One region of the Bradyrhizobium sp. 159 genome, then DNA from elsewhere that is predicted to be linked to it. Evidence: riboswitches for the same ligand, from Rfam matches in the RefSeq annotation. Region 1 holds a riboswitch; the other holds the start of a gene.
The links. Region 1 has a riboswitch for glycine ahead of IVA96_RS04605 (D-amino acid dehydrogenase). Riboswitches for the same ligand answer to the same signal wherever they lie in the genome.

Region 1 (6,619 bases):
CGGAACACCGAGTTCCTCTGCGAGCAGGCGAGCAACTCCCTTGAAAGGCGCTTTTAGCTTGTCGTGGTACACGATGCTCTGGATTCCGCCTACAATCGAATGCACGCAAGCTCTTAGATCGACCAAACGACTTTCCTGGTCATAGCCATCCGACACTAGCCAGTGGTTTGGTAGGACGTGACTTGCCGCGATCGGGGGCCGATCGCGCGACTGCAATACCGCGTTCGTGAAGCTCGGCTCGAAATGAACGCCTCCGATGCAGAGCACGGAGTGTACCGGCTCCTCAATGCGATCGAAAATTTGCAGTAGCGATCGCGCCAGCACTCGAGCCGCACCAGGATTTGCCCAATCTTCGGGCGAGCTCCCGATCTCGACATCGACAGCCGACGCTCGCAGGTCAGCGAGACGGGTACCAGCATCACCAGCCTTGACGCCCGACCAATGAGTCGCTTCCAGGTAAGTGCGAAAGGAGTCAAGACCGGAAGTGACCCGCTCGGTTTCGATCGCTAGAAGAAGCCCCCGCGTAATCCGGGGGTCGACCGCGCTGAAGGTCCCCGTGCCCAGATCGCCGGTCGTTTGAACCGAGAAGATCGCGTTTGGCGCATTGGCGCCCTCGTGCCAATTCACGATGCCAATAACGTTGGCATCACCGAAGCGTTCATTCAAGATTGGCGCGTAGCGCGCATAGTCGTTACTTACGACCTCGTTCGTGGCCACGATCGAAATTCTGGCGTCATGCAAGCCAGCGACTTCGAGGACGGAGTGCCCATCGACTTCGAAACTCGTTGGAACAACAGCGCATTCGGCCTTGAGAGCATCCAGAACGCGCCCCGCGACGGGGTCCTTTTCCCGATCGACGCAGAAGACAAAAACGGCATGTCTCATCGAGGCCCTCCGCCGAGTTCAAAGCCGATCGAGAGCGCAGGACGTCTATCTTCAAATTGGCGCCCTCTTTTCGACTTTCTCGGAAAACACGATGCTCTTTGAACAATCCGAGCTGGCACGGCGACGAGACCAGGCGGGCGGGAGGCGATTAACTGAAGCCCGAATAGCATCACAACGGCGCCCCTCGCGAACTGAGTTCTGTTATGGGCTAGCCTGTTTGGCGAAGCAGCGAGCGGAAATCGCGCGAATTGAACATCGCGGCAGCGGACCCCCGGACCAGCAGCGAACTCAACCTGACTACGCGACGAACAAGAGCGAATCTTGCCGCCATATGCCAGAGACGTCGACGCAAGTGGTGTGAAGAGCCCCACATCGAGCAGAGCGACCGCCTCAGGCGTGCAGACCTCTATTTTGGCTCGACTTTGAAAGAGATGCATGCCAGGCACAGCTTTGTAGGGTCCTACACCACCGCAGATTTATTAGAGCGTCGCCACGCAAAAATTCTGCGTTCTTTTGGGCACCACGCAGTATTTCCTCGCTAGCCGCCGATAGCTCGCTGGGAACACTGGGACATCCAGCGAATGCAATCATCAAAAAGCGAGATCAGCATAGCACTAGGCAACAAACCACCTGCTAATCTGGGTGGGGAGCCGGGGCAAACATCGGGTTATCGCTTACGCCGCCGATTTTGGCGTCCGACAATTCATCACGGCTTGACAGGTAGTGAGGACGTCTGAGAGTGTTATCGTGTCTGATGATGGTGTGCGGGAGAGCGTGATAAGCCTGCAAAGGTTATCACCGCCGACGGAGCAACTCCCCAAGGAAACTCTCAGGCCCAGGACCGCACACCGAGGACGATCTGGAGAGAGGTGCCGGTCAGCACCCACCGAAGGGGACCGTGATCCACGAGGATTGCGGACAAAGCTCTCAGGTGCACGGACAGATTTGGGGACGGAGACGTGGCGAAAGCCATTTCACCGTTCATTTAATCCTGTCTTGGAGCACACGATGAGCACGATCATCATAATCGGGTCCGGTATTACCGGAGTTACAACTGCCTATGCCCTGGCCCGCCGCGGCTATTCGGTTACAGTCTTTGATCGCCAGCGCTATCCGGCGATGGACACTTCGTTTGCGAACGGCGGCCAATTATCGGCAAGCAATGCCGAGGTCTGGAATAACGTCGCAACGATCGTAAAAGGCTTGAGGTGGATGCTGCGCAAAGACGCACCATTGTTGCTGAACCCAAGCCCCAGTTTTCACAAATATACTTGGCTGGCAGAGTTCGTAAGCCAGATTCGAAACTACCGCCACAACACGATCGAAACGACGAAGCTGGCGATAGCCGCTCGCAGGCATCTTTTTGAGCTAGCCGATCGGGAGAGCATCGATTTCGACTTGGAGCGGCGAGGCATTTTACACGTTTATTCGAGCAAGCCCGACTTCGATGCGGCCTCTCGCGTGAATCAGTTGCTGCTCAAGGGCGGATTGGATCGCCGTCCCGTGACGCCCTCTGAAATGCTTACAATAGAGCCAGCTCTGCGCGATCAGTATTATGGTGGCTTCTTTACCCCGTCTGACGCAACCGGCGACATTCACAAGTTCACGCGCGGCCTCGCTGCGGCTTGCGAGCGAGGGGGCGTACGCTTCGTCTTTGATGCAGAGATCTGCGGCATGCGGTCCGACCGAGACGGTGTGGTCGTACACTGGAAACGAGGTTCGCTGAAGGAAGAAATCAATGCCGAACGCGCAGTGGTCTGCGCTGGAGTCGGCAGCCGCCGCATTGCTTCAATGCTGGGGGACAACATAAACATTTATCCCGTCAAGGGGTACTCCATCACGGTAGAGCTGCGAGACGAAACGAGCCAAAAGGCTGCGCCTCGTGTCAGCCTGCTCGACGAGGCTACCAAAATCGTGACCAGCCGGTTAGGAGAAGATCGGTTTCGGGTCGCGGGGACCGCCGAGTTTAATGGCGAAAACCGCGACATCCGCTGGGACCGAATTAAGCCCCTGGTACGCTGGGTAGAGCGATCGTTTCCGGATGTGTGCACCGCGCAGGTGGTGCCATGGGCGGGCTTGCGTCCTATGACACCTAGCATGATGCCGAGGGTTGGCCGAGGCAAACGCGCGAATGTGTTCTACAACACCGGCCATGGTCATCTCGGCTGGACATTATCCGCTGTTACAGCTGAAATGATCGCTGATGTCATTACGACAGACGGCAGCAACACTCGGTTGAGCGCATCCGTGCCCTGATCCTGTTGAGTGGGTTCTGGTCCATGCTCCCGCCGATATCGGGGCGGGAGCATGTCGCTTGAAAGCGCCAAGCGGATTGTGCAGTCGCTCTCGGTGATACGACCTTCAGTGCCGGGCGACTTGCTTCCCGCAATGCATTATTCAGGTAAAACCCGTGTGAACCACTTGGCACCGTTCCTTCCGAAAGCCTTTCGTATGACTCTGTTGTTGCTACTGTTCCCGAATTGACGCCGACCAAGTAGGGTCATGAGCGATGTTCGTTGCTTAGCAGGTCGCACGCCGTACACACCGTGAAGTACCGTCGCAATTAAGGGCAGGAAGCCACCTTTGCGCGGCCCAGATCAGGCCCACCAAAGCCGTTCCGCGCCGCTCACCCAAGCGTAAAACCAACCCGATCCAACGACTCTTCGTCTCAGAAACTGAGATGCATCGCTAAGCTCAACATCTTGTCGACTCCCAAGCGCTGCGGAGCGACACCAACTGCTGTTCGCCCAGCTGACGCTCATCGTCGTGACGTCTGCGTCACGGGACGAAGGGCGTTTCGAAGCGCATTTTGAAAGCCATGCAGCATAATTCTTGTAATTGCCGTTAGATCGACGATACTGATGTCGCAAAGATGTTTTTCGGCGAGATTTCGCTGACGGAAGATGTTTTTCTGCGGAAGACGCGGCACCTTTGCAGAATATCATCTTTAGCGTGGAGCCTGTTATGCGATACGACCGAATCGACGCTCGCATCCTGGAGGTCGTGCAAAAGAATAACCGTCTTACATCCGAGACGATCGGCGAACTGGCCGGGCTTTCGGCTACCGCCTGTCAACGCAGGCTAAAGAGGCTTCGCTCGGACGGCATCATCGAGGCGGACGTTTCGATTGTTTCGGCCAAGGCGGTTGGAAGACCTATTCAGATGCTTGTGCTGGTGACATTGGAGCGGGAGCGCTCGGACATAATCGACAGATTCAAAAAGGCGATCAAATCATCCGTTGAAGTCGTCAATGGGTTTTACGTTACAGGCGATGCTGACTTTGTCCTATACATAACCGCACGCACCATGGACGACTATGAGCTGTTCACGCGGCGATTTTTTCGTGAAAACCCCGACATCAAGGGGTTCAAGACCATGGTGGTCATGGATCGGGTAAAAGCCGGATTTGCTATTCCAATTGAGGCTCCGTCCGAGGATTGAAGAGAGTGTCTCACCACCAGATCCGGCTTACCTGCTTCATCACCATGTTGGGCAAGGTCTCGCGGTACCGGCTACGAAACGAGCCCAGGTCTTCGCGCATTGGTGCGCAACTTTCGACTGAGTGGCGTCCCCTCCAGGCTAGCAACACCAACTGGTCATCGGGGGGCGCTTCGTGGCGCGAGCGAGCTGAATGACTCTGTCGATGAACTTGCAAACGCTCACCGACGAGAGACGGCGGCTTGGCCAGCACAGCTCGATAGCGCCCTTTTTTGTCGCTCGGTGCAAGTAAAACGGCGCAAGTTTCCGGCGATAATGTGCTCTATGCGGCTACGCGCGATGGAATTTCCAGGCAGTTTCAAAGTATGGCTCCGTCTATATGCGTTCACATCGATGCTAACCCTTACGCTGGCGAAAAATAGAACAGATCTAAGAAGATCGGCCGCGCTTCAGCTGCGGCGCCAATGACGCCGCGGCTCGCTCGGCCGAGTCTGCCGCGGGAAATCAACTTTTGGGATCAATATATGACCAAAAGGATAACACCTCTGGCTCAGTTGAGTGACATCTGGCCTTCGCTGGGTGCATTTTGCAGGGAGTGATTAGGGAATGAGCCGTGTCGTTGAAGCGCGCAGTTGCAGGCCAAGAGCAAGGTTCACTCGTCAGGATCGGCATAGGGCGAGGCTGAACTCTTGGAGTGAAGCTGACTCTTTTCAGGTTTCTCATACATCTAAGCAGCACAAATCGAGTGACCGGGCCCGCCGGTTTGCCACCACCCCGTCGTCACCCTCATTCTTCGAACCATCCGGGGTAAGGCAGCAAGCTAGATGACTCCTTCCAAGCCTCGAACGATTAGCACTGAAGGTATCACCGCGCCATTCCGCCACCTCACCTTTCGGCGCATCTGGCTCGCAAGTCTGCTTACGAACCTGGGCGCCCTGATCCGGAGCGTCGGCGCAGCGTGGGCGATGACTCAGATGACAACGTCGGCGGACAAAGTTGCACTCGTCCAGACCGCGTTTTTGCTACCGGTTATGCTGATTTCGATGCCTGCAGGCGCAATTGCGGACATGTATGATCGGCGGATCGTGATGCTTGTCGCGCTCGGCATGTCGCTAGCTGGTGCGACCGCGCTGACGACGCTTACCTGGCTCGGGCTGGTCACGCCAGACTTGTTGCTGATACTGTGTTTCGTAATCGGCAGCGGCGTGGCTCTGATGGATCCTGCCTGGCAATCCTCAGTTAGCGAGCAAGTGCCGGCGGAAGCACTTCCAGCTGCGGTCGCGCTGAACAGTATTAGCTACAACATCGCACGCAGCGTGGGACCGGCGATCGGCGGGATGGTGGTTGCGACAGCCGGCGCAGTAGCTTCGTTTGCCCTAAATGCATTGCTATATCTGCCATTGCTTGTTGCACTGTTCTTGTGGAAGCGAATTTCCGAACCGTCATATCTTCCCCCCGAAAAACTAAACCGCGCCATCGTTTCTGGGATCCGCTACATCGCTAACTCGCCCTCGATCAAAATTGTGCTGATTCGTTCCATGATCACCGGCGTGATCGGAGGTGCCATCATCGCGCTAATGCCGCTGATCGCCCGTGATCTCCTTGGAGGGGGTGCACAGATCTATGGGATAGCTCTCAGCGCGTTCGGACTTGGCGCGGTAATTGGAGCGCTATATGTACCCCAAGTACGGAAGCGCCTGAGCGGTGAAGCAGCAATTCGCGCCTGCGCACTGTCAATGGGTGGGGCGCTCCTCGCAGTGGCGTTGAGCCACGAGCTGATTTTAACATCGGCCGCTCTTGTCCTTACGGGGGCCGTATGGATGATCTCCTGGGCCCTCTTCAACATTGGCGTGCAGCTGTCGGCGCCGCGCTGGGTTGCGGGACGCTCGCTCGCAGCCTACCAAGCAGCAAGCTCAGGAGGCATTGCTGTCGGTAGCTGGGGCTGGGGTCGTTTGACCGATGCTGCCGGTGTCGAGACGGCGCTTTTGATATCAGCAGTGCTGATGTTAATTTCTCCACTATTGGGGCTCTGGCTCCGTATGCCTCGCATAAACCTGCGAAGCGAGGATGCTGCAGCGCTCGCGCATCCTGATGTTCGGCTTGCGCTAACCCATCGCAGTGGACCGGTTGTGATCGAAATCGAATACCGCGTGGCACAAGAGAATGCGCGGGCCTTTCACAACGTGATGCAAGATGTGCAGCTGTTCCGAAAGCGGAATGGTGCGTATGGCTGGTCGATTGCTCGCGATATCGCTGATCCTGAACTGTGGACAGAGCGCTACCATTGCCCGACGTG
Region 2 (6,619 bases), on a different contig from region 1:
TGCTTCTTGCCGTCGTCGGCAAGGCTCTTGAGATCCTTCATCTCGATGCCCTCGACCGCGCGCGCCATCAGCTTGACGTCGCCGACCTCGCGCACGCCCGCCGCCGCGCCGTTGCTCGATGACGCGCCGCCGCCCATCGCGAGCTTCTTGCGCGCGTCGGAGAGCTCGCGCTCGAGCTTCTTGCGTTCCTCCATCAGCGCGGCGATGCGCGCCGGCACGTCGTCGATGGAGGTGCGCAGCTCGTTCGCCGCAATCTTCGCCAGCGCCATGGTGTCATTGGCGTGCTTGCGCGCATAATTGCCGGTCAGCGCCTCGATGCGGCGCACGCCTGAGGCGACCGCGCTCTCGCTCGTGAGCGTGATCAGACCGATGTCGCCGGTCCGCTTCACATGCGTGCCGCCGCAGAGCTCGACCGACCAGCCGAGCGTGTTGGCGCCGCGCTCGCGTGCGGTCCTGCCCATCGAGACGACGCGGACCTCGTCGCCATATTTCTCGCCGAACAGGGCGCGCGCCCCCGCCTCACGGGCTTCATCGACGCCCATGATACGCGTGGTGACCTCGTCGTTCTCCAGCACCACGTCGTTGGCGATGTCCTCGACGCGGGCGAGCTCCTCGGCCGTGATCGGCTTCGGATGCACGAAGTCGAAGCGCAGCCGGTCGGGCGCGACCATCGAGCCGCGCTGAGCGATGTGGTCGCCGAGCACCTGGCGCAGCGCCTCGTGGATGAGGTGCGTCGCCGAGTGGTGGGCGCGGATCGACGCACGACGCGAATGATCCACCTCGAGCTGGAGCGCGGTGCCGAGCTTCACTTCGCCGCTCTCGACCGTGCCGATATGGACGAAGAGATCGCCGAGCTTCTTCTGCGTGTCGGTGATGCGGACCTTGATGCCGCCCTCGCCGAGCAGCACGCCGGTGTCGCCGACCTGGCCGCCGGATTCCGCATAGAATGGTGTCTGGTTCAGCACGATCGCGCCGGTCTCGCCGGCCTTGAGGCTGTCCGCCTCCTTGCCGTCCTTGACCAGCGCGGAAACCACGCCTTCGGCGCTCTCGGTCTCGTAGCCGAGGAATTCGGTCGCACCCAGCTTCTCACGCAGCGGGAACCAGATCGCTTCGGAAGCCGCCTCGCCAGAACCCTTCCAGGACTCGCGCGCCTTGGCCTTCTGACGCTCCATCGCATCAGAGAACGCCGCCTGGTCGACGCCGATGCCGCGCGACTTCAGCGCGTCCTGCGTCAGGTCCAGCGGGAAGCCGTAGGTATCGTAGAGCGTGAAGGCGACGTCGCCGTCGAACATGTCGCCCTTCTTCAAGGACGCGCTCTTCTCATCGAGGATGGCAAGTCCGCGCGACAGCGTCTTGCGGAAGCGGGTCTCTTCCAGCCGCAGCGTCTCCTCGATCAGCTTCTCTGCGCGGACCAGTTCCGGAAGGGCCTGGCCCATCTCGCGCACCAGCGCCCAGACCAGGCGATGCATCAGCGGTTCTTTCGCGCCCAAAAGCTGCGCATGGCGCATCGCGCGGCGCATGATCCGGCGCAGCACATAGCCGCGGCCCTCGTTCGAGGGCAGCACGCCGTCGGAGATGAGGAAGGCCGAGGAGCGCAGATGGTCGGCGATGACCCGGAACGAGGCGACGGTCTGCTCGTTCGGCCCGCTGCCGAGTGCGGACGCCGCCGCGTCGATCAAATTGCGGAACAGGTCGGTCTCGAACACGCTCTCGACGCCCTGGAGAATGCAGGCCATGCGCTCCAGGCCCATGCCGGTGTCGATCGAGGGACGCGGCAAGCCCACGCGCTCCTCCTTCGTCACCTGCTCGTACTGCATGAAGACGAGATTCCAGAATTCGAGGAAGCGGTCGCCGTCCTCCTCGGGCGAGCCCGGAGGCCCGCCCCAGATGTGCTCGCCGCGGTCGATGAAGATCTCCGAGCACGGGCCGCACGGGCCGGTGTCGCCCATCGCCCAGAAATTGTCCGAAGTCGGAATCCGGATGATGCGGTCGTCGGAGAAGCCGGCGATCTTCTTCCACAGGCCCGCCGCCTCGTCGTCGGTGTGGTAGACCGTGACGAGCAGCTTGTTCTTCTTCAGCCCGAACTCGCTGGTGATCAGTTTCCAGGCGAGCTCGATCGCGCGCTCCTTGAAATAGTCGCCGAACGAGAAGTTGCCGAGCATCTCGAAGAAGGTGAGATGGCGCGCGGTGTAGCCGACATTGTCGAGGTCGTTGTGCTTGCCGCCGGCGCGCACGCATTTCTGCGAGGTGGTGGCGCGCTGATAGGGCCGCTTCTCGACGCCGGTGAAGACGTTCTTGAACTGCACCATGCCGGCATTGGTGAACATCAAGGTCGGATCGTTGCGCGGCACGAGTGGCGAGGACGGCACGATCTCGTGGCCGTTCTCGGCAAAGAAGTTCAAAAAGGTCGACCTGATCTCGTTGACGCCGCTCATGTTCATCCAATCGGGTATGCTTGGGCCCGCTTCTCGCCATCCAAAACAGACGCTAAAGGCTGATATCTGCGGGCCAAAGCGCTTTTAGACAAGGCCAGCTTCGCTGTCCAGAAACTGTGCAAGGAGATGTGCAAGCAGATCAGTAGGTTGCCGCAGTCGCGCAATCCCGGTTGAAAGCCGATGCCGGCCGCGTTGACAGGCTTGGCCAGGCTGTGGTCTTTACCTATCTGTATCGTACGGCCACGTCGGGAGAGACCGGCTTTAGGCAGCCGGCGCCGAAGGAGCAACCGCCCCGGAAACTCTCAGGCAAAAGGACCGCGTGGCTTTGACAACATCTGGAAAGAGGCGCCGACGGGGGTTAAGACCCGGACAGCGTCCGCCGACGGGATAATACTCTCAGGCACAGCGACAGATGGGGCTTCGATGGGTTGCTGCCGGGGAATCGTCCCCGGGGAACCGCCGAGGGCCCCTGTAATGCCTGCACCCGACGACCACGATTCCCTCCTCCGACGTACCCCGCTCCACGCCCTGCATGTGTCCCAGAGCGGCAAGATGGTGCCGTTCGCGGGCTATGACATGCCCGTGCAGTACCCTGCGGGCGTGCTGAAGGAGCATCTCCACACCCGCGCCTCCGCCGGCCTGTTCGACGTCTCCCACATGGGGCAGATCGCGCTACGGCCGAAATCCGGCAAGGTCGAGGACGCCGCCCGTGCGCTGGAGCGGCTGGTGCCGCAGGATATCATTGCGATTGCACCGGGACGGCAGCGCTACGCCCAGTTCACCAATGCGGATGGCGGCATCCTTGACGATTTGATGGTCGCCAATTTCGGCGATCACCTGTTCCTGGTCGTCAATGCCGCCTGCAAGGACGCCGACGAGGCGCATCTGCGCGTGCATCTCTCCGACGACTGCGTCATCGATCCCCTGGACGGCCGCGCGCTGATCGCGCTCCAGGGCCCGAAGGCGGAAACGGCGCTGGCGAAATGGTGTGCAGAGGCGCCGTCCATGAAATTCATGGATGCCGGCCCGCGCGAGGTCGCCGGCCTCCCCTGTTTCGTCTCGCGCTCGGGCTATACCGGCGAGGACGGGTTCGAGATTTCCGTGCCCGCTGGCGATGCCGAGCGCCTCGCCAAGACGCTGCTCGAAAACCCGGACGTGCTGCCGATCGGGCTCGGGGCCCGCGACAGCCTGCGGCTGGAGGCCGGGCTCTGTCTCTACGGCCACGACATCGACACCACGACCACGCCGGTCGAAGCCGCGCTGGAATGGTCGGTGCAGAAGAGCCGCCGCAGCGGTGGGACGCGCGCCGGCGGCTTCCCCGGCGCCGAGAAGATTCTCGCCCATTTCGACCAGGGTGCATCCCGCCGCCGCGTCGGCCTGCGCACTGAGGGACGCGCGCCGGTGCGGGAGGGCGCGCTGCTGTTTGCGGATGCGACGGCGGGCGAGCCGATCGGCAAGGTTACATCGGGCGGCTTCGGCCCGAGCCTGAATGCGCCGGTGGCGATGGGCTATGTGCCCACGAGCCAGAGCGCGCTCGGCACCAAGCTGTTCGCCGAGGTGCGCGGCCAGCGCCTAGCCGTCGAGGTCGCCGCCATGCCCTTCGTGAAAAACACCTACAAACGCTGAGGATTCGCCCATGACCACGACGCTGTACACCTCCGACCACGAATGGCTCGCCATCGAGGGCGACATCGCCACCGTCGGGATCACCGATTACGCGCAGCAGCAGCTCGGCGACGTCGTGTTCGTCGAGCTGCCCAAGATCGGCCGCGTGCTGAAGAAGGCAGAAGCCGCCGCGGTCGTGGAATCCGTCAAGGCCGCCTCTGACGTCTACGCGCCCGTTACGGGCGAGGTGCTCGAGACCAATCCCGCACTCGCGGCCGAGCCCGCGCTGGTGAACACGGATGCGCAGGGCGCGGCCTGGTTCTTCAAGATCAAGATTGCCGACAGAAACGAGCTCGGCGGCCTCATGGATGAGGCTGCGTACAAAGCGCATACGGCGTGAGATGAAGCAAGTAGCCGCCTCACACTCACTGTCATGCCTCGCGAAGGCGGGGCATCCAGTCGACGCAGCCGCTTCGGCTAGAGCCGAGGGGCCACGGCGTATTGGATCGTCCGCCCCTGTGCGCAAGTGCGCACAAGGCGGACGATGACAGCAACTCCTAGCGAGGACCCTATGATGACCGCGCACCGCAAATCCAACGGCGACACCGCCGCCAGCTTCGTTCGCCGCCACATTGGCCCCTCGACGCGCGACGTCACCGCAATGCTCGAGGCCGTCAGCGCCAAGAGCGTCGATGCGCTGATGGGGGAGACGCTGCCGGCCTCGATCCGGCAGGCCGCCCCGCTCGATCTCGGCAAAGCCTTGAGCGAAACCGAGGCGATCGCGCATATGGGCGAGCTCGCGCGGCAGAACCAGGTCTTCACCTCGCTGATCGGTCAGGGCTATTCCGGCACGATCCTGCCCGCGGTGATCCAGCGCAACATCCTGGAGAATCCGGCCTGGTACACGGCGTATACGCCCTACCAGCCCGAAATCAGCCAGGGCCGGCTCGAGGCGCTGCTCAATTTCCAGACCATGATCTGCGACCTCACCGGGCTCGACGTTGCCAACGCCTCGCTGCTCGACGAGGCGACCGCGGCGGCCGAAGCCATGGCGCTCGCCGAGCGGCACTCACAGGTGAAGGCAAAAGCCTTCTTCGTCGACAAGGACGTGCATCCGCAGACGCTCGCGGTGATGCGCACCCGCGCCGAGCCGCTCGGCTGGAGCCTGATCGTCGGCGATCCCCTCACCGATCTCGCTAAGAGTGACGTGCTAGGTGCGCTGCTGCAATATCCGGGCTCGTCGGGCGCGGTGCGGGACCTGCGTCCCGCGATCGCGACACTGCGCGCCAAGGGCGCGCTCGCGATCGTCGCCGCCGATCTGCTGGCACTGACGCTGCTCGCCTCGCCCGGCGAGCTAGGGGCCGACATCGCGATCGGCTCGGCGCAGCGCTTTGGCGTGCCGATGGGCTATGGCGGACCGCATGCGGCCTATATGGCGGTGCGCGACGCGCTGAAGCGCTCGCTGCCGGGCCGCATCGTCGGCCTCTCCGTGGATTCGCGCGGGATGCCGGCCTATCGCCTCGCCCTCCAGACCCGCGAGCAGCACATCCGCCGCGAGAAGGCGACCTCCAACATCTGCACCGCGCAGGTGCTCCTCGCCGTGATCGCCTCGATGTACGCGGTCTATCACGGCCCCGAGGGCCTGACGCAGATCGCGCAAAATGTGCATCGCCGCGCGACCGTGCTCGCCACCGGCCTGCGCAAGCTCGGCTTTGCGCTCCAATCGGAGACCTTCTTCGACACGCTCAGCGTCGATGCTGGCGCCAAGCGTGCCGAGATCATTGCGCGCGCGACCGCCGAGACAATCAATCTCGGCATCAGTGAAACCGCGCTTCGCATTGCGCTCGACGAGACCACGACGCCTGCAACGGTGGAAGCGGTTTGGCGCGCCTTCGGCGGCACACTTGCCTATGCCGAGATCGACGCCGAGACGCGCGAGGCGCTGCCGGACGACTTGAAGCGCACGACCGCTTTCCTCACCCATCCGGTGTTCCATGCGCATCGCTCGGAGACCGAGATGCTGCGCTACATGCGCAAGCTCAGTGATCGCGACCTCGCGCTCGACCGCGCGATGATTCCGCTGGGATCCTGCACCATGAAGCTGAACGCGACCACCGAGATGATGCCGCTGACCTGGCCGGAGTTTGCGACGCTGCACCCGTTCGCCCCGCGCGAGCAGGCCGCCGGCTATCACGCGCTGTTCGCGCGGCTTGAAAAGTGGCTGTGCGACATCACCGGCTATGATGCGATCTCACTGCAGCCGAATTCCGGCGCGCAAGGCGAATATGCCGGGCTGCTCGCGATCCGCGGCTATCATGCCGCGCGCGGACAGAGCCACCGCAAGATCTGCCTGATCCCCTCCTCCGCCCATGGCACCAACCCGGCCTCGGCCGCGATGGTCGGCATGGACGTGGTGGTGGTCGCCTGCGACAAGAACGGCGACGTCGACGTTGGTGATCTCCGCGCCAAGGCCGAGAAACATTCGAATGACCTCGCCGCTGTGATGATCACCTATCCCTCGACGCATGGCGTGTTCGAAGAGCACATCCGCGAGATTTGCGACATCGTCCATGGCCATG

Region 2: linked by a shared signal. The riboswitch ahead of gcvT (glycine cleavage system aminomethyltransferase GcvT) and the one ahead of IVA96_RS04605 (D-amino acid dehydrogenase) in region 1 are both predicted to bind glycine.

What each region holds. Positions count from the first base shown of each region.
Region 1 covers NZ_JADPKE010000021.1:104,679-111,297, reverse strand. The annotation lists gene IVA96_RS04610 (D-aminoacyl-tRNA deacylase) at 1-885, opposite strand, end outside; glycine riboswitch at 1,641-1,739, shown strand; glycine riboswitch at 1,743-1,830, shown strand; gene IVA96_RS04605 (D-amino acid dehydrogenase) at 1,894-3,141, shown strand; gene IVA96_RS04600 (Lrp/AsnC family transcriptional regulator) at 3,850-4,326, shown strand; gene IVA96_RS04595 (MFS transporter) at 5,148-6,619, shown strand, end outside.
Region 2 covers NZ_JADPKE010000071.1:27,013-33,631, reverse strand. The annotation lists gene alaS (alanine--tRNA ligase) at 1-2,435, opposite strand, end outside; glycine riboswitch at 2,672-2,762, shown strand; gene gcvT (glycine cleavage system aminomethyltransferase GcvT) at 2,910-4,061, shown strand; gene gcvH (glycine cleavage system protein GcvH) at 4,072-4,440, shown strand; gene gcvP (aminomethyl-transferring glycine dehydrogenase) at 4,615-6,619, shown strand, end outside.